DNA from 4 places in the Micromonospora sp. NPDC048905 genome. Region 3 is predicted to be linked to each of the others. Evidence: riboswitches for the same ligand, from Rfam matches in the RefSeq annotation. Region 3 holds a riboswitch; each other region holds the start of a gene.
The links. Region 3 has a riboswitch for cyclic di-AMP ahead of AB0C01_RS17955 (NlpC/P60 family protein). Riboswitches for the same ligand answer to the same signal wherever they lie in the genome.

Region 1: it holds a riboswitch for cyclic di-AMP, as region 3 does, so the genes downstream of both, AB0C01_RS22220 (hypothetical protein) here and AB0C01_RS17955 (NlpC/P60 family protein) in region 3, are expected to answer to the same signal.
Region 2: it holds a riboswitch for cyclic di-AMP, as region 3 does, so the genes downstream of both, AB0C01_RS14830 (hypothetical protein) here and AB0C01_RS17955 (NlpC/P60 family protein) in region 3, are expected to answer to the same signal.
Region 4: it holds a riboswitch for cyclic di-AMP, as region 3 does, so the genes downstream of both, AB0C01_RS01890 (C39 family peptidase) here and AB0C01_RS17955 (NlpC/P60 family protein) in region 3, are expected to answer to the same signal.

Annotation. Positions count from the first base shown of each region.
Region 1 covers NZ_JBEZFV010000008.1:194,674-199,365, forward strand. Annotated here, with positions in the region: gene AB0C01_RS22215 (carbonic anhydrase) at 1-633, shown strand, start outside; gene AB0C01_RS22220 (hypothetical protein) at 691-1,710, opposite strand; cyclic di-AMP (ydaO/yuaA leader) riboswitch at 1,715-1,845, opposite strand; gene AB0C01_RS22225 (YibE/F family protein) at 2,012-3,382, opposite strand; gene AB0C01_RS22230 (metal-sensitive transcriptional regulator) at 3,570-3,866, opposite strand; gene AB0C01_RS22235 (copper ion binding protein) at 3,962-4,171, shown strand; gene AB0C01_RS22240 (hypothetical protein) at 4,186-4,692, shown strand, end outside.
Region 2 covers NZ_JBEZFV010000005.1:72,142-76,833, reverse strand. Annotated here, with positions in the region: gene AB0C01_RS14840 (AAA family ATPase) at 1-1,100, shown strand, start outside; gene AB0C01_RS14835 (cation diffusion facilitator family transporter) at 1,208-2,125, shown strand; cyclic di-AMP (ydaO/yuaA leader) riboswitch at 2,237-2,368, shown strand; gene AB0C01_RS14830 (hypothetical protein) at 2,425-3,441, shown strand; gene AB0C01_RS14825 (hypothetical protein) at 3,649-4,149, shown strand; gene AB0C01_RS14820 (SRPBCC family protein) at 4,318-4,692, opposite strand, start outside.
Region 3 covers NZ_JBEZFV010000006.1:223,400-228,091, forward strand. Annotated here, with positions in the region: gene AB0C01_RS17950 (N-acetylmuramoyl-L-alanine amidase) at 22-1,998, opposite strand; cyclic di-AMP (ydaO/yuaA leader) riboswitch at 2,233-2,368, shown strand; gene AB0C01_RS17955 (NlpC/P60 family protein) at 2,382-3,422, shown strand; gene dcd (dCTP deaminase) at 3,486-4,064, opposite strand; gene AB0C01_RS17965 (pyridoxamine 5'-phosphate oxidase family protein) at 4,164-4,692, shown strand, end outside.
Region 4 covers NZ_JBEZFV010000001.1:414,811-419,502, forward strand. Annotated here, with positions in the region: gene AB0C01_RS01880 (CDP-glycerol glycerophosphotransferase family protein) at 1-876, shown strand, start outside; gene AB0C01_RS01885 (alpha/beta fold hydrolase) at 899-1,645, opposite strand; gene AB0C01_RS01890 (C39 family peptidase) at 1,771-2,619, opposite strand; cyclic di-AMP (ydaO/yuaA leader) riboswitch at 2,851-2,992, opposite strand; gene AB0C01_RS01895 (hypothetical protein) at 3,276-4,046, opposite strand; gene AB0C01_RS01900 (acyltransferase) at 4,219-4,692, opposite strand, start outside.

The DNA of each region.
Region 1 (4,692 bases), on a different contig from region 3:
GCCGAGCTGACCGCCGGCAACCAGCGCTTCGTCAGCGGGGTCCCGCGCCACCCCAACCAGGACGCCGGGCGCCGGTCCGCCGTGGCCGACGGGCAGCATCCGTTCGCGGTGATCGTCGGCTGCTCCGACTCCCGGCTGGCCGCCGAGATCATCTTCGACCGGGGGCTGGGTGACCTGTTCGTGGTCCGCACGGCCGGGCACACGGCCGGTCCGGAGGTGCTCGGCAGCGTGGAGTACGCGGTGACCGTCCTCGGCACCCCGCTGGTGGTGGTGCTCGGCCACGACTCGTGCGGGGCGGTGCAGGCGGCGCGGGAGACCGTCGCGACCGGCACCCAGCCCCCCGGGCACCTGGGCGCGGTCGTCGATGCCGTGCTGCCCAGCCTGCGCCGGGCCGAGACCGAGGGCGTGGACGACATCGACGGGATCGTCGACATCCACATCGCGCAGACCGTCGAGGCGCTGCTCGGGCAGTCGCCCGTGCTGGCCGCCGAGGTGGCGCAGGGACGGTGCGCGGTGGTGGGTGTGTCGTACCGGCTCGCCGCCGGGGTGGTGCGCCCGGTGGCCGCCGTGCCGGCCGGCTTCGCGGCGCTCGGCGTGCCGACCGCGTCAGCCGAACCGGTCGCGGCCGCCTGACGCGTCGAGGGCCGCCCCGCGCGACGCGGAACGGCCCTCGACGAAGGATGCTGCGGGTCAGAGCATCGACATGTGCACGTGGTCGGTGTGGTTCGACGGCCCGCTGTACGACTTCCAGCCGGTCGCCGGGAACCAGATCTGCCGGTTCCAGATCACGTAGTAGATGCCGAGCCGGTCCGCGTTGCGGATGAGGAACGCGGCGACGTTGTTGCCGTACGTCCGGGTGTCCTCGTTGTGCCAGGGTGAGAAGCCGCTCTTCTGGAGCGACCAGTCGCAGGCGCGGCCCTTCGGGTGCTCGTACGGTCCACCATTGCGGTGACAGCCGACGAACCGGGTGAAGCCGGCCCGCCTGACCTCCTTGTACGCGTGCAGTGTGCGCGGCGTGACGCAGCCGGACGTGGTGGGGTCCTTCTCGCTACAGGACTGCGCCTTCCAGTCGCCGTCGGCGGTGCGACCCGGGCCGATCTTGGCGACCGGCGAGGTGGCGTCCACCAGGCCGCCGGTGAAGCCCTTGCCGCCGACCAGGGCGAGCGCCTTGTCGGCCTCGCTCTTGCGCTTGGCCATCACGGCGGTCTGCTTCTGCTGCTCGCGGACCTCGGTGTCGAGGAGCAGTTTGGCCTGCTCGGCACGGGCCTTCACCGCGTTGACCTCGGCGAGCTTGTTCTCGTTCACCATGTTGATCTCGTCGAGCATCGCGGCGCGCTGCACGAACGTGTCCGGGGCGTTGCTCTCGAGCAGCATCGCCAGCGCACCGATCCGACCGGTCCGGTACGACTGGGAGGCGATCTGCCCGACCTGTGGCGCCAGCGCGTCCAGGTCGGCCTTGGCCCGGTCCACCTCCAGCGCCAACTCCAACTGCCGTTTCTTGGACTTGTCCAACTTGGACTTGGCGGCGGAGTAGTCGCGGTTCACCTGCTCGATGACGTCGTTGAGCAGCTTGGGCTCGTCGTCCTCCTCGTGCCCGGACGGTGTGGGGGTCGTCGGGGCGGCGTGGGCCGGGAGGGGGCCGGCGAGCACGGTCAGTGCGGCGATCACGGCCACCACGGGTGTCAGCCAGCGGCGTAGGGGTGCCGTCACAATGTTCCCTTCCGTCGACCGCCGACCGGGTTAGCTGACGGGTTCGGGGCGGAAGTGGCCCCTACCGCTGACGCGGATTCACCCCACACACCTGGGTCCCCGGCTCGCCGGTTGGCGATTGGGCGGTGGCACCGCAGGCGCCGCTTCGCGCCTTCATCGGTAACCGGCAGCGAGGTTACCCGAGAGTCGACTGGGTGAGCTACGCCTGGATGCCGACCAAAAGTGTCATTTCGCCATAGCGTTGGGTGACCAGTGACGCGGTTCTCAGGGGGGAGGCCCGATCTGGTCACGCTGAGGAGTGTCACCATGCCGTATCCGTGCTCCTGTTCGACTCCGGCCACCCGTCGGTGGCGGTGGATGGGGGCGGGGTCCGCGTCTGGTCCGGCTCGTCGGGTCGAGAGGTGCGCGGTGAGCTGAGGGCGGCCAGCGCCTCCGCCCGGTCGGCCTGGGGGCGCGGCCGAGCGACCTCGGCGGGCGGCGTGGTCTCGGTGCGCCCGGCGGCGGTCACGATCGCGGCCAGCCCGGTGGTCAGTGGCACGGCGGCGATCAGCCCGAGGGTGGCGACCGCGCTGCGGACGATCTCCTGCGCGAGGAACTCGCTGGTGAGCAACTGCCCGATCGGCCGCGCGTCGGCGGTGAGCAGGAGCAGCAGGGGCAGCGACGCGCCCGCGTACGCCAGCACGATGGTGTTGACAGTGGAGGCGATGTGCGCCCGGCCGACGCGGGTCGCCGCGCGGTACAGCTGCAAGCGGGTCAGCCCGGGATTGGCGTTCGACAGCTCGGTGACGGTGGCCGCCTGGGTGACCGTCACGTCGTCGAGCACCCCGAGCGAACCGATGATGATCCCGGCGAGCAGCAGGCCGTGCAGGTCCACGTCACCCTGGAACATCGACAGTGTCGTGGCGTCCTCACTGCCGAAGCCGGTGAGGTGGGTCGCCGCGGTGGCGACGGTGGCGAGCGCGCCGGTCAGCACCAGGCTGCCCAGGGTGCCGAGCACCGCGACCGAGGTCTGCGCGGTGACGCCGTGGGTCAGATAGAGCACCACGAACATGATCAGGGCGGCACCGACCACCGCCACCAGGAGCGGTGACCGGCCGGCGCCGATGCCCGGCAGCACGAAGGTGAGCAGGATGGCGAAGCTGGCCGCCAACCCGGCGAGCGCGGCCAACCCCCGCCACCGGCCGAACGCGACGATCGCGGCGGCGAAGACCACCGCCAGCCACACCAGCGGGGTGCCGCGCTGATGCTCGGCGATGTTCCAGTTGCTGACCGTGGGATCGGTCGGATCGGTCAACTCGACCAGGATGATCTCGTCGCCGACGTCGACACGTGGCGCGCCCGGCCCGTCGGGCACCGGTGTCTGCACCTGCTGGCCGGCGGCGGGTCCCTCGTCCACGCGGACGTCGACAGTGCCGCACGGCCCGGTGCCGACTCTGGGTGTGCCCTCGGGGCTCTCCGGCAGCGGCGGGCACGGCTCGGTCACCACCCGCGTCACCGTGCCGGCGTAGCGCGGCACGTCCGCTCCGCCGTCGGTCTGCGGTTCTCCTCCGCGCGGCCAGAGCAGCGCCGCGGCGACCACGGTGGCGACGAAGAGGGGCACCACGGTCATGACGAGGATCCGTCGCACCCGGGGCGGGGCGGACGGAGCGGGACGGGCATGGTCGGAACCCAAGTCGAGACTCCCAACGATCCGGTGCGGGATACGTGTCAGCGCGCCGCGCGGTTCAGTGTCCTCGCCGAAAGGCGGCGCGAGGCGCGGCGGATCGCGGACCGACGACCACGCGATCACGGACGGTCAGTGCCCGGCCCCGGTTGCCCGGACCTCGCGCCCGCGGGTGCCGGCACCCGCGGGCGTGTCGTCAACCGCGCTTCATCAGCCGGCCGACCGCCGCCATCATCTCGGTGGCCATCTCGTCGGCCCGACCCTCGGCGGCCCCCTCGTGCATGCAGTGCCGGGCGTGCCCGTCGAGCAGCCCCAGCGCCACCTTGTCCAGGGCGGCCTGGATCGCGGAGATCTGGGTGAGCACGTCGATGCAGTAACGGTCGTCGTCGACCATCTTCTCGATGCCGCGGACCTGACCCTCGACTCGGCGGAGGCGCGCGAGCAGCTGGTCCTTGCTGGCGGTGTACCCGCGGATCGGAGTGGGTGCGCTCATGCCGACCAGGATAGCCTACCCCTGGGGGGTATGGTACGGTGCAGTCCGGTGGTGATACCCCCACCGGGTACCGGTACGGCGAAGGAGACGATCCGATGGTCAACACGACGTTCCAGGTGCAGGGAATGACCTGTGGGCACTGCGTCAGCGCGGTGAGCGCCGAGGTCGGCGCCATCGCGGGAGTCCGCGACGTCCAGGTCGACCTCGCGACCGGGCAGGTCACCGTGAGCAGCGAGCAGCCGCTGGACGTTCAGGTCGTCCGGGCCGCTGTCGACGAGGCCGGCTACGACCTCGTCGACGCGTGAGCGGAGGGGCCGACATGCGTACCGGGACGAGACTTGTCGGATTCGCTGTCGGCCTCGCGGCGATCTTCGGAGCGGCGTACGGCATCGGCCGGGTGGCCGACCGCGCCCCGGTCGCCGAGAGCCGGCACGACGGGGGCACCGAGAGCCGGCACGACAGTGACGCCGTCCCGGCGACCGGAGAGGGTGGCGACCCGGCCGACCGGATTCCCGGTGGGCTGCTCGTCTCCGACCGCGGCTACACCCTCGACCCGGTCGACGCCCCGGCCGACGAGTTCGCCTTCCGGATCACCGGTCCGGACGGCCAACCGGTGACCCGGTACGACGTGGCGCACGACAAGAGGATGCACCTGATCGTGGTCCGACGGGACCTCTCCGGTTTCCGGCACGTGCACCCCGACCTGGCTCCGGACGGCACCTGGCGGGTCGGCACGCCGCTGGCCGGCCCCGGGCAGTGGCGGGCGTTCGCCGACTTCGCCCCGACCGGGGGTGAGCCGCTGACGCTCGGCGTCGACGTGACAGTC
Region 2 (4,692 bases), on a different contig from region 3:
ACGAGGTGCGCCGGGCCGGCTTCGACGGGGTGTTCGCCGCGCTCTGGGCGCAGGCCCGCGAGGTGGGCGTTCGCCTGCCGGACCAGCGGACCTTCGAGGCGGAGATCGCCGACCGGGCCGAGTTCCGCGAGTTCCTCAAGGCGTGGTGGCCCCGGCTGCACCCCCGGCACGTGCTCGGCTGGCTGGCCCGGCCGGAGCGGCTGCGCCGGTACGCGGGCGGGATCCTCTCCTCCGCGGAGATCCGGCTGCTCGGCGCCGCGTACCGGAGCCTGGAATCCGACGGGTTGACCATCGCCGACATCGCGCTGCTCGACGAGTTGGACGCCCTGCTCGGCAAGCCGGCGCAGCCGGCCAAGGCCCGCCGCGACCCGTTCCAGCTCGCTGGCGGCGTACGCGAGCTGACCACCGCGAGCGAGCGGCAGCGGGCGGCCCGGGCGGCGGCCCGGGAGCGTCCGGAGGACTACCGGGACTACGCGCACGTGGTGGTGGACGAGGCACAGGACGTCTCGCCGATGCAGTGGCGGATGGTCGGACGGCGCGGCAGCCTGGCCTCCTGGACGGTGGTGGGCGACCCCGCGCAGACCGCGTGGACCGGCGATCCGGAGGAGCTGACCCGGGCCCGGGACCAGGCGCTGGGCCGGCGTAGGCGGCACGATTTCACGCTCACCACCAACTACCGCAACTCCGCGGAGATCTTCGCGGTGGCGGCGGCGGAGATCCGCCGGCTCTACCCCGACCTGCCGCTGCCGACCGCGGTGCGCTCCACCGGGGTCGATCCGGTCGAGCTGGTGGTGCCCGCGAGCGGGTTGGAGACCGCCGTCGTGAAGGCGGCCGCCGGGCTGCTGGCCGAGGTGGAGGGCACGGTCGGGGTGATCACGCCGGTCCCCCGCCGCGACGAGGTCGCCGGTTGGCTCGCCGCGCTCGACGCGCCGCGCCTCCAGGTGGTGACCAGCCTGGAGGCCAAGGGCATGGAGTACGACGGGGTCGTGCTCGTCGCCCCGAGCGAGATCCGGGCGGATCCGGGTGCGGGGGTACGCACCCTGTACGTGGCGCTCTCCCGGGCCACGCAACGGCTCACCACCATCGATCCAACCGGCTGATCCGGCGCGTCTCGCCCGGCGGACCAGCGGTCCACGCCACACTTGCATACATAGCGATGTGAGCATACATTTGACCGGGCCCCAACCGGCGGCGGAAGGTGGATCTCGTGGGCGCAGGTCATGACCACCACCATGGGTCGGTCGCCAATGCCGCACACCAGCACAGGGGTCGACTCTGGGCGGCATTCGGGCTGCTCGCCGCCCTGATGGTGGTCGAGGCGGTGACCGCCCTGCACACCGGTTCACTCGCCCTGCTCTCCGACGCCGGACACATGTTCACCGACGTGCTCGGCATCGGGATGGCGCTCGCCGCGATCACCGCGACCCGCCGGGCCACCATCGACCCCCAGCGCACCTTCGGGCTCTACCGACTCGAGGTCCTCGCCGCGCTGGCCAACGCCGTTCTGCTCTCCGGCGTCGCGATCTACGTGTTGATCACCGCGATCCGCCGCTTCGGCGACCCGCACGAGGTCGTCGCCGGCCCGATGCTCGTGGTGGCCGTGCTCGGCCTGCTCGCCAACATCGCCGCCTTCGCCCTGCTCCGCGCCGGAGCCCGGGAGAGCATCAACATCCAGGGCGCCTACCTGGAGGTGCTCGGCGACCTGCTGGGCTCACTCGGCGTGATCGGCGCGGCGCTCCTCATCTCCGTCACCGACTGGTGGTGGGCCGACCCACTGGTCGCCGTCGCCATCGGCGTGTTCATCCTGCCGCGCACCTGGCGGCTGGCACGGGCCGCCGTCCGCATCCTGGTGCAGGCCGCCCCGGAGCACCTCCAGGTGACCGCCGTGCACGACCGGCTGGCCGCGGTCCCCGGGGTGGTCGAGGTGCACGACCTGCACGTCTGGACGCTCACCTCCGGCATGGACGTGGCCTCCGCGCACCTGACCATGGCACCCGGCGCCGAGGTCGGCGCGGTGCTCACCGCAGCGCGTACCGCCCTGCACGACGACTTCCGGATCGAACACGCGACGTTGCAGATCGAGCCCGGCGCCGCCTCCGGAGCCTGCGGCTCGATCGAGTGGTGACACTTTTCTCGTGACGACGTACGCACCGTCCGTCACATCGGCTGCAGCCGCCCCACCCGCACCGGTAGGCTCGGTCCCGGCCTCCACCAGGCGGCGCCCTCCAGGCGCCGGTGGCGGCCGCCGCCTAATCGCCCAACCGGGCGAACCGGGGAACCACGTTCCTGGGGTGCATCCGCGTCAGCGGTAGGGATCTTCCGTCCCGAACCCGTCAGCTAACCCGGTCGGCGGCTGACGGAAGGACATGCGCAGTGGCACCAGCACGACCACCCGCCGCCCGACTGGCGGCCCTGATCGTCGCGATGTTCGCCCTCGGCGTCGCGATCCCGGCCGGCACCGCCTCGGCCGCTCCCCCGACCGGCCTGCGGGCCGCAGCCGCACCCGACTCCGACGAGGAGGGCGGCACCCCCTCGCTCCGCGCCCAACTCGAGGCAGCCAGCAAGGGCTACCTGGACGCGAAGCGCGCTCTGGACACCTCCGTGCAGCGGCAGCAGCAACTCGCCACCCAACTGAAGACCATCGAGGTCGAGCTGGCCCAGCGCGACGGCAAGGTCGGTCAGATCGCCGGCGTGGCGTACCGCACCGGCCGGCTCGGCGCGGTGTCGGCGCTACTCAACAGCAACAGCCCGGAGGGCTTCATGGACCGGGCCGCCGCCCTGGAGGCGGTGGCCGCCAACGAGGACCGAGTGCTGCGCGATCTGCTCGCCACCAAGGACCAGGCCAACCGCACCCGGACCGCCCTGAACGGCGAGATCACCGAACAGCGCAAGCAGGTCGCGGTGATGGCCAAGCGCAAGGACCAGGCCGAACGGGCCCTGACCGTGGCCAACACCCCCAAGCCGCAGCCCACCGCCGACAGCGGCTCCAACCGGGGCACCTCCACCGCCAACGCGAAGGCGGCACCCCGCAACTCCGACGGCTCCTGGCCATCCGAGTCGTGCAGCGTCAACGACCCCACCCCCGCCAACGGCTGCATCACCCCGCGCACCCTGCACGCGCTCAACCAGGCCAAGGCCGCCGGCTTCACCCGGTACGTCTCCTGTCACCGCCCCAGCGGCTCCGGTGAACATCCCAAGGGCCGGGCCTGCGACTTCGCCGCCCAGGCGAGCGGCTTCGGCGGCAACGCCACCGGCGGCGACAAGACGTACGGCAACAACCTGGCCGCGTACTTCATCCGCAACGCCGACCGGCTCGCCGTGCTGTACGTGATCTGGTACCGGCAGATCTGGCTGCCCAGCAGCGGGTGGAAGTCGTACAGCGGCGCGAGCGGGACCCCGTCCACCGACCACACCAACCACGTACACCTGTCGGTCTACTGACCCACCCGACGGCTCCCCCGGACCGGTCCGGGGGTGATCCACTCGCGGTCGCCGACTCCGGGGTGTCCGGACGACGGGATACCCCGGAGTCGGCGATTGTCGTGTTGATCAGGATGGTGTCGCCGGGCCGGGGTACGTCGCCGGGCGTACCCCGGATGTCGTCGGCGGTCGGACGACCCGGCGCGGGTCGGCGGGCAGCATCGCGGTATGCGTCGGATCCCACCCACCGCCCGCAAGGGGCTCCTCACCCTGCACCTGGTCACCTCGCTCGGCTGGCTCGGCGCCGACCTGGTGCTCCTCACCCTCGGCATCGCCGTGCAGCGGGGCGCCGACCCGGCGGTGGTCTACCCGGTCACGGCGCTGGTCGGCACGGTGCTGTTCGCGCCGCTGAGCGTCCTGGTCTGGCTGATCGGGGTCGCCAGCGCGCTACTCACCCCGTGGGGGCTGTGGCGCCATCGCTGGGTGCTGGCCAAGCTCGTGCTCACCACGGTGATGGTCGGGCTGGTGTTGTTCCTGCTCACGCCGAATCTGCGGCACGCCGGTGCGGTGGGCGCCACCCTCCCCGCCCGGGACCGCGTGGACCTGGTCATCGCGCCGGCGGTGTCGACGACCTTGATGATCATCGCGACGGTGCTGTCCACGTACAAGCCGTGGGGCCGACGTCCCGCCGCCCGACCCGCCCTGGCAGGCCACGGCCGCAACCCGTGACCGCGCCACCACGACCAGGCTGCCGAGATCGCGCCGCCGAGATCGCGCTAAAACCAGGATGTAGTGGCCTCCCGACGCCCGCAGGCCACTACATCCTGGATCGAGCACGATCATGAGGCGGGACGGCGGCGTGGAGGGGCCAGGCCGGGGGCGGCGGGGCGGGGGCGGTCAGGCTGGGGGTGGTGGGTCACCGGCTCGGTCGAGGGCCGGGCCGAGGCGGGCGGCGAGGGCGAGGTGAGCGGCCCGCGCCTGGCGGAACGCGTACCGGAACAGCGGCGTCGGCGCGGTCAGGGTGATCTCGACGTCGATCCGGACCAGACCCTCCGGCTCGGCGCGCAGTCGCGTGTGGTTGCGCACCGTGGTGGCGGGCCACTGGCGGGCCACCGTGACGATCTCGTCGTGCTCGCTGATCAGCACGTCCGCGTGGTACGTGGTCCGGAAGCGCAGTGGGCCGGCCACCAGCCTGTCGTTGATCGTGTAGCTGGCCCGGGCGCCGGGTCGGGGCGGCAGTTGGCGGACCTGGACGATCAGCGGATGCAGTTC
Region 3 (4,692 bases):
GACCGGGGGCCGTCGTCGTTGTCAGCGGGGTGCGCCCACCGGGGACGGCAGGAGCTGCACGTCGGCCAGGTCGACGTACATGATGCGGTGGCCGAACTGGATCTGCGCGTACCTGTTCTTGCCGCGGATCACCGTCCAGTCACCGGGCGAGGAGCCATCGACAGTGCTGGCCCGGTAGTACTCGCCCGGCAGCACCGCGCCGACGGCGTACCGTTGCCCGGCGGCAAGGGTGTACTGCAGTGGCGAGATCGTCTGGTAGGGCACGCCGGCCGGGTAGGCCGCCTGTTCCGGGTAGGCCCGTCCGTACACCGGGATGGTGGTGCGGCCGGGCTTCGGAGTGGCCACCACGCCGACCGTCCAGCTGGCGGTGGGCGCGGACGCCGGGTTGTGGAACCAGGCGCGTTGCCCGAGATACCAGATCGCCGTCCAGTCGCCCTGCCGGCCGGCCAGCGCGTACGTCTGACCGGCGGAGGCGCGGGCGCCGTGATCCGACACCTCCATGGTGTTCGGGGTGCCGTCGGGGCGGAGCGCGATGTCGTTCACCAGTGGCGCGTCCGCGGCCGGCGCGGAGCGCAGCACCACCGCCGAGGAGCCGCGTGGCGCGCACGGCACGCCGGCGGTGACGCAGCCGACGAACGCCGGCTGGTTGGTGGCGAAGTCCGGGTCGATCCGGACCAGACCGGTGGCGGGGGTGCCGGTGTCCAACCGGGGCGCGTGCAGCAGCTCGAAGTAGTGGTTCCAGTCCCAGTACGGGCCGGTGTCCCAGTGCATTCCACGGACGTTCGCGGCGATGGTGCCGGGCACGTTGTCGTGGCCGATGATGTGCTGGCGGTCCAGCGGGACGCCCAGCCGCAGCGCGAGGTGTCGGACCAACTTCGCCGAGGTCCGGTACATCGCCTCGGTGTACCAGGTGCCCTGCGCCGCGAAGCCCTCGTGCTCCAGCCCGACCGCCTTGGCGTTGACGTACCAGTTGCCGGCGTGCCAGGCGACATCCTTGGTCTTGACGTGCTGGGCGATGTGCCCGTCCACCGAGCGCAGCGTGTAGTGCCAGCTCACGTAGGTGGGGTCTTGGACGAGTCGCAGGGTGGTGGCCCAGCTTCCCTCGGTGTCGTGGATGACGATGTACTCGATCTTCTGCCGGGCGGGCCGGTCGGACAGGTCGTGGTTGCCGTAGTCCCCGTCGCCGAACGCCGCGTAGGGCGCCGGGATCCACTCGCAGGAGATGGTCCGGGGGCATTCCAGCCCGTCCGGGCGGGCGAGCCGACGCAGACCCAGCCGGTCCAGCCACGATCGCTGCGGCCGGATCGCCCGGGCCGGCAGCGTGATCCGCTGGCCGTCGTCGGTCACCCGCGACTCGCCGCTGCCGATGGTGGTGAAGACCTCGTCGGCGAAGGCCGCCGCGGCGTCGGCGCTGTCCGCGCCGGCGTAGCGGGCCACCGCGCCGTACCAGCTGGCCGGGTCGGTGCCGGCACCGACCGGCGCGCCCAACTCCCGCTGGTACGAGGCCAGCAGCGCGGCCCCGCCCCGGATGTTGACGTCGGCGTCGGTGCGCAGCGCGTCGGGGGTCGCGCCGGTCAGCGCGGCGGCGGCATCCACGGTCTGCAACGCGGCGGCGGGTGGCGCCGGGTCCTCGGCCGGCCGGGGCGCGGGTGCCAGCGCGGTGCGGGAGTCGTCGCCACGCGGGTCCTCGGTGCCGGTGTCGTGGTGGCCGCCCACGGGCAGGGCGGTCACGTGTCGGGCGTCGGTCAGGTGCATGGGGCCGTAGCCGCCACTGGTGCTGGGTGTGCCGGCGTTGCTGTCCCAGCGGGACTCCAGGTAGGAGACGCCGAGCAGCACGTCGGTCGGTACGCCGTACTCGGCCGCCGCGGCGGCGTACCGCTGCTGGCGGTCGGCCGTGGGTGCGGCGGCGGTTGCGGGTGGTGGGACCGCGGTCGCGGCGGCGACCACGGCGGCGGCGAGCAGCGCACGCCGGCCGAGGAGCAGGGTTGGATGGTGCATCGAACCCCCTAGATTTCACGGATGAAGGTGAGGTCACCCTCGCGCCGTCCGGGAGTCCGCGTCAATACCTTTCTATGTGTCGACTCGTTGGGAAAGAATTCTTCACCTACGGCCGGTGATCCTCTCCGATCGGTACGGAGTGTCACGGCCGCACGGGTTGCGGAGTGGTAACAAGCGTCTCTACTCTGGTCATTCGTCGGCCCGATAGCAGCTCCGTCCAGCCCGGGCGGTAACGGTCCGACACCGCCGAGTCGTTTCCGAACGAACCGGGGACCCATGTCCCCCGGGGTGAATCCGCAGTCACTGCGGTAGGGCGCCCACTTCCCGCCCGAACCCGTCAGCTAACCCGGTAGGCGGTCAGGAAGAAGGAGTACGGAACCCCGGTGGCACTCCATGCCCCGCGGCCGTCGTCCGAGCGGTCGGCAGCAGCCGGCCCGCCGTCGATCGCGCCGCGCCCACGCTGGTCCCGCTTCACCACCGCGCTCGCCGCCCTGGCCGGCGTCGCCGTCGTCCTGACCGGCAGCGCCACGGCGGCCCACGCCGACCCGTCCGTCGCCGAGATCGAACGCCAGATCGACGCCGACTGGAACAAACTCGAACCGGTCATCGAACAGCACAACGCCACCCGCATCGACCTCGCCAACAAGCGCAGGCAGGCCCAGGCGCTGGCCGCCCGGATCGCCCCGCTGGAGCGCCAGGTCGACGCCGCCATGGACAAGGTCAGTGCCCTGGCCGTACGCGCCTACAAGGGTGAGAACGTGCTGACCGTCAACGCGGTGCTGGGCAGCCAGTCACCCAGCGAGGTGGTCGGCCAGCTCGAAATGCTCGACCGCTTCGCGCACAACCAGCAGCAGGACGTCCGCGAGGTGGCCGACCTGCGCGACGAGCTGGCCAGGCAGAAGGCGCCACTCGACGAGATGGTGACCCAGCTGACCCGTACCGAGGCTCAGTTGGCGGCGAAGAAGAAGCAGATCAACGAGGAGATCGACAAGCTGCAGAAGCTGCGCCTCAAGGTGTACGGCAGCGGTGGCGGCGGTCCGTTGCGCCCAGCTCCCTGCCCCGGCAGCTATCCCGGCGGCGCCGCGGGCACGGCGGTCAAGTTCGCCTGCGCGCAGATCGGCAAGCCCTACGTCTGGGGTGCCGAGGGTCCGAACTCGTACGACTGCTCCGGGCTGATGCTGGCCGCCTGGGCGAAGGCCGGGGTGTCCCTGCCGCACAACGCCGCCGCGCAGAGCCGCGTCACCAAGAACGTCAGCAAGGCCGACCTGCGCCCCGGCGACCTGGTCTTCTACTACAGCGACATCCACCACGTCGGCATGTACGTCGGTGGCGGCTGGGTGGTGCACGCATCGCAGGCCGGTCAACCGGTCAAGATGAAGAAGGTCGACGACGGGCCGATCCACAGCTACGGCCGTCCAGGCTGATCAGGGGTACTGACCGAAGGGCCCGCCGCGACTCGTCGCGGCGGGCCCTTGTCGTTCACGGGGTCAGCGGGTGGGCCAGGTGCGCCAGTGCTGCCAGGCGCGGCTGGGCGTCGGCCCCCGCTGCCCCTGGTAGCGCGAGCCGTAGACCGCCGAGCCGTACGGGTGCTCGGCCGGCGAGGAGAGCCGGAAGATGCAGAGCTGCCCGATCTTCATGCCCGGCCAGAGAGTGATGGGCAGGTTCGCCACGTTCGAGAGTTCGAGCGTGACGTGACCGGAGAAGCCGGGGTCGATGAAGCCGGCGGTGGAGTGCGTCAGCAGCCCGAGCCGCCCCAGTGAACTCTTGCCCTCCAGCCGGCCGGCGAGCTGGTCGCCCAGCGAGATGACCTCAAGCGTCGAGGCGAGCACGAACTCCCCGGGGTGCAGCACGAACGGCTCCCCGTCGGGCACCTCGACCGCCGACGTCAGGTCGTCCTGCTGCATCGCCGGGTCAATGTGGGTGTAGAGGTGGTTGTTGAAGACCCGGAAAAGCCGGTCCAGCCGTACGTCGATGCTGGAAGGTTGGACCAGGGTGGGCTCGAACGGCTCCAGGCCCAGCGTGCCGGCCTTGATCTCGGAGACCAGGTCGCGGTCGGAGAGCAGCATCGGACCACCTTAGCCGCGGGCCTCAAAACCCCCGAATTCGGTGCCGGTGACCAGCGCGTCGAGGTCGCCGCTCGTACATTTGTTCGATAGAATGCCCACATGGCTTCCTGGTCCGAATTCGCCGCCGACGAGCCCCGACTCGCCGACGGGATCCGCGTTCTCCTCCAGCAGTACGGGCCGGGCTTCGGCTATCTGGCCACGGTCCGTGCCGACGGCGGGCCCCGGGTCCATCCGGTCTCCCCGGTCATCACCGACGAGGGTCTGTTCTGCTTCATCATCGACTCCCCGAAGCGCCGTGACCTCGAACGCGACGGCCGCTACGCGCTGCACTCGTTCCCGCCGGAGGAGAGCGACGACGAGGCATACGTGGCGGGTCATGCCCGCCCGGTGACCGATCCGGCGCGAGTCGCCCGGTTGGCGCAGGGCGCCCGCGCCGAGCCGCAGGTCGACTGGCAGCTGTTCGAGTTCACCATCGACGTGGCGATGCTGACCCGCCGCGAGCAGCACATCACCGGCGTCCCAGGCCTCGCGCCGGGCCGGCCGGCCGTTCGGGTCTGGCTCGACCCGCGGGCGCCATCGGCGATGGCGCCCGCGCCGCTCAGCGTGCCGCAGACCCGCCCGACCCGCC
Region 4 (4,692 bases), on a different contig from region 3:
AAGAACAGCCACTGCATCCGCTTCACCCAGCTCACCCACGTCCAGTTGCACCACGGCGACAGCGACAAGGCGCCGAGCGCCAACCCGGTGTCCGGGATCTTCGACCGGATCTTCGTGGCCGGCCCGGCGGCGATCGACAGGTACGCCCGCGCCGGGGTGCGGATCCCGGCGGACAAGTTCGTGGTGGTGGGCCGCCCGCAGGTGGAGTCGATCGAGGTACGCCCCGAGCCGGCCCGGGGGTTGACGACGCCGACCGTGCTCTACACCCCGACCTGGACCGGGCACCACGCCGACGCCGACTACTGCTCGCTGCCGGTCGCCGAGGGGCTGCTGCGGCGGCTGCTGGAGCGCGGCGCGACGGTGATCCTGCGGTCCCACCCGTACACGGCGCAGAACCCGGCCTCGGCACGGCAGTTGGGCCGGCTGACCGAGATGCTCGTCGCCGATCGTGCCCGCAGCGGACGCCAGCACGTCGTCGGTGCGACGGCCCGCGAGCTGAGCCTGACCGAGTGCGTGAACCGGTCCGACGCGCTGATCTCCGACGTGTCCGGGGTGATCTCGGACTACCTCTACTCCAGCAAGCCGTACGCGGTCACCGACATGGGCGACGAGGGCGACCGGTTCACCGAGCGGTTCCCGCTGGCCGCGTCGGGTTACGTGCTGCGCCGCGATCTGTCCAACGTGGACGAGGTGTTGACCGCGCTGCTGGACACCGACCCGCTGGCCGCGGAGCGCTGGGCCACCCGCCGGCGTTACCTGGGTGACTTCCCCGCCACGTCGTACGCCGAGGCGTTCCTGACCGCCGCGCGCCGGGAGCTGACGGCGTCGGAGGACCCCGCGGCCGAACGCTCGCCGCAGCTCTCCCCCCTCGCCTGACCCGGGCTGACGGCCCAAACCCTCAGCGGTACGCGTCGAGCAGCGCCAGCACGGCCGCCGGGTTCTCCACGTGCGCGTTGTGCCCGAGACCGGGCAGCGTGGCGACCGGCACGCCGTACTCCTTGAGCTGCGCGTCGGTGACCATCGGGTCGTGCTCGCCGCGCGCCAGCAGCACCGGTACGTCGGTCGCCGTCAGCAGTCCGGTCAGGTCGGGCTCGCCGACGGCGAAGGCGTTCGGATCCATGGCGAGCCGCCACCGGCCGTCGACCTGACGGAGGCCGGCGTCCACCACCGGGTGGTCCGGCGGGAGCAGGCCGGCCAGCCCGGAGACGCGCAGGTAGCGGCGGGCCGCCTCGGTACGGCTGGCGAACCAGCTCACCGGGCGGGCGGCCAGTTCGGCGGCCCGTTCCAGTTCGGCGGGCGACCAGAGCGCCTTGATCCCCAAGCCGACCACCGCGTCCACCGGCATACCGGCGTCGCGCGCGGCCAACGCGAGGCCCACCACGCCACCCAGCGAGTGCCCGAGCACGACGAGCCGGTCGTCGGGGGCGAGGGCCGGCGCGATCCGCTCGGCGAAGCCGGCGAAGGAGTACGACGGCAGCGGCGACGCCCAGCCGTGGCCCGCGAGGTCCGGTGCCAGCCACCGGCCGGGCCAGTGTTGCTCCAGGTACGGCGCCCAGGGCAACCACACGTCACCGGTGGCCCCCAGGCCGTGCAACAGCAGCAGGACCGGCCGTCGACCGGCGTGACCACCCGATTCATCCACCACGGCCGCAGTCTCCCACGGTTCACGGCCAGGGACGAGAGTCGTCGACGGGGGCGTACCGCCGTGGAGGACGCGACGGGCGCCGGCCCCTCGTGAGGGACGGCGCCCGTGGCGGTCAGCGTGCCGGGTCAGGCGGAGTAGCCCCGGCTGGCGATCCAGTTGGCCAGGTCGATGGTGGTGACCCAGTACGACGGGTCGGCCGGGTTCGCCGAGTCGGCGATGCGTACCGTGCGGCCGTTGTCCTTGTAACCCACGACGGCGATGTAGTGGCCGCCGCCGTAGGAGTGCCAGGAGCCGTCGGTGTCGGTGGCGTCCCCGACGACGTTGGCGACCACGCCGCGGCCGTCGGTGATGGCCTTGACGACGTCGGCCTGGAGGCGGTCCATCTGCGCCGGGCTGGGCGCGCCGACGAACATCCGGGTCCGGTACGGGGAGCCCTTCACCTCGGCGTTGAGCACCCGGGTGGTGTCCTCGGCCGAGTTGGTGCCCATCTCGGTGGTGCCCAGTTCGGCGCCGAGTTCCTCCTGGGTCCGGTCGATCCCGGTGGCGCTGAGCGCGTTGCGGGTGGCCGCCGGGCCGCAGTTGTAGTACGTGTTCTGCGCCTCGTACTCGTAGTCGAGCACCTTTGTCGCGGGCGGCTTCGGCCGCTCCGGCTTCCGGGTCAGGTCCGGGTTGCTGCTGGCCTTGGCGGCGGGCGCCGCGGCGCTGGTGGCCGGGGCGGCGCTGCTCGGCGCGGCGCTCGCCGACGGAGACGCGTCCCGCACCTCGCCCCGGGAGGCGGCGACGTCGGTGCGCATCTCGGCGACAGTGGTCGCGGTGCGCTGGCCGGCCGGCGCGTCGTCGGCGGTGGCGAGCAGGGTGCCGGTGGTGGCGGCGAGCACGAGGGCCGCGGCGGAGGCGGCGACGATCTGGTACGGGCGCTCGGTCGCGAGGCGGCGGAGCTGACGCTGCATGGTGTGCTTCACGGGGTCCTCCACGGTCGGGGGGAGAGCGGCACACCGGGGCCGGACCGGTATCCGGGCAGGCGCCATCGCGCGGACGGTGGTCCGCGGGTGGTGAACCGCTCAGGGGAACGCCCGGCGTGGCCGGGCGGTGAGGCGATGACCCGGGGGGTCAGCTCACCGTCACTGGACGGATGAGCGGGGGCACCGCTGTGCCGTGGAGGCGAGGGAACAGCCGAGGGGTGGAGAGGTGCTGCACGAGGATGGAACTCCTTCCGACACCGCCTACCGGGTTAGCTGACGGATTCGGGCGGGAAGATCGCCCTACCGCGGGCCGTGGCTCGCGGATTCACCCCGGACGTACTGATGGGTCCCCGGTTCGTTCATGACGATTGAGCGGGTCGGCGCGGCGTCGCCTGTTGCGATCGGTTACCGCACCGGACGGGACGACACTACTGGCCCGTTCACACCATGCCAAGCCAGGTTCACCTGCGTAAACCCGAATCGGCGCGACAATTTCTGCGCGTTCTGCCGCTGATGTGACTCGATGGGACAAGCGGTTACGGTGACGCCTGTGGGCGACAACCGGACAGGTCGCCGAAACTGCGGTCAGAATCCCGGGAACAATCGCGCCGAACGTGCCGGACGCCCGATTCCACATTCCGTGACCGGGCTCACACAACAGATCGGGCTCAACCCGCGCGGGCCGGGCGCCAGCGTGCCACCACGGCGGGACGGGCCGCCCCGCGCACCAGCCGGCGGGCGGGTGCCCGACTCGGCCGCAGCCGGGCCGTTGCCGCGCACGCCTCCTCGGCAAGGGTGCGCGCCGACTCGGCGGCCAGTTCCGCAGCCCGCCAGGCGGCCCGCTCCGCGCTGGCGGCGGCCTGGTGGTCGGCCCGTCTCGCGTCCCGGATCGACCGGCTGAGCAGCGCTTCCTGCTCGACCGGGTGCCGCCGGGGATCCCAGCCGTGCCGGTGCCCGAACACGTCGCTGAGCTGCGCCATGCTCAGGTCGCCCCGCCAGTACGCCGCCGTGGCCGCGCGGTGCAGGTAGCGCTCCCGGGCGGCGTACTCGGCGGGGGTGCGGGGCGTGGCCGGGCTGGGCAGCGCCCCGGACCCCGCGAAGCGGCGCGCGGCGGTGTCCGCCTCGTCGTAGCGCGCCCAGGCGCGTTCGGCCTGCTCCTGACTGGCCAGCCAGGCATCGCGTCGCCGCTGGGCCGTCCGGGCCGCGCCGGCCGCCGCGACGGCCACCTCCTCGGCGTACCGGCGCCGGTCGACGATCGCGGCCGCCGCCACCTCACGCGCGGTCGGCACGGCCGGGGACGGGTCGGCGGTGGGCCGGTCCTCTTCGGGCCGGGCGACAAGCACGGCGAGCACGCCGAGCGCCAGCAGGAACAGGGCCGACCAGATGGCAGCGGCCTGCGGTACCTCGGTTACGAACTGGTAGAAGACGGTGGTCTCCATGGTCGGCACCTCGCTGAGGAAGCAGAGCGATGGGGAGCCCCGTCGGCCACCTGGCCACGGTGAGCGCGACCGGAAGCCACGTCCCCACGCTACCGTCGTGCCGACCCGGGCGCATCGACCGCGGGCGTGTCGACGCGCGCCGCGCCGAGCCCCCTGACCAGGGTGGACGGTGTCAGCGGGTGTCCGCGTACGTTGATCGACTGTCGGTCTGGTCGGGTCCGCCGGTGTCGGGGGCGACGTCGCCGGTGGCCCGGGTTCCGGCCGTGCGTTGTCCGGGGACGGACGCCGATCGGGCCGGGCGGCGCGGCGCGAGCCGGCGCATCATCGGGGTTTCGACGTAGCGATGCAGCAGCGCGGCGAGGAGCAGGGTCACCAGCAGGAAGCCGAGCACCACGGCCGGCCCGCGCCACCCCTCGAAGCCGATCCCCCAGTCGCCGGTGAAGCGCAGCACGCTCGTCATCACCAGCACGTGGACCAGGTAGAAGGCGAAGGAGACCTCACCGAGCCAGACCAGCGGCCGCGACCGCCACGGCGACCGCCGGTCCCGCACGTCCGCGTCCGCGGCGGCGGTGATCACCAACAGGTACGCGACCGCGAGCAGCGTGGTCCACAGCTCCGCGGGAATCCACTGCGCGGCCGCTGCCCA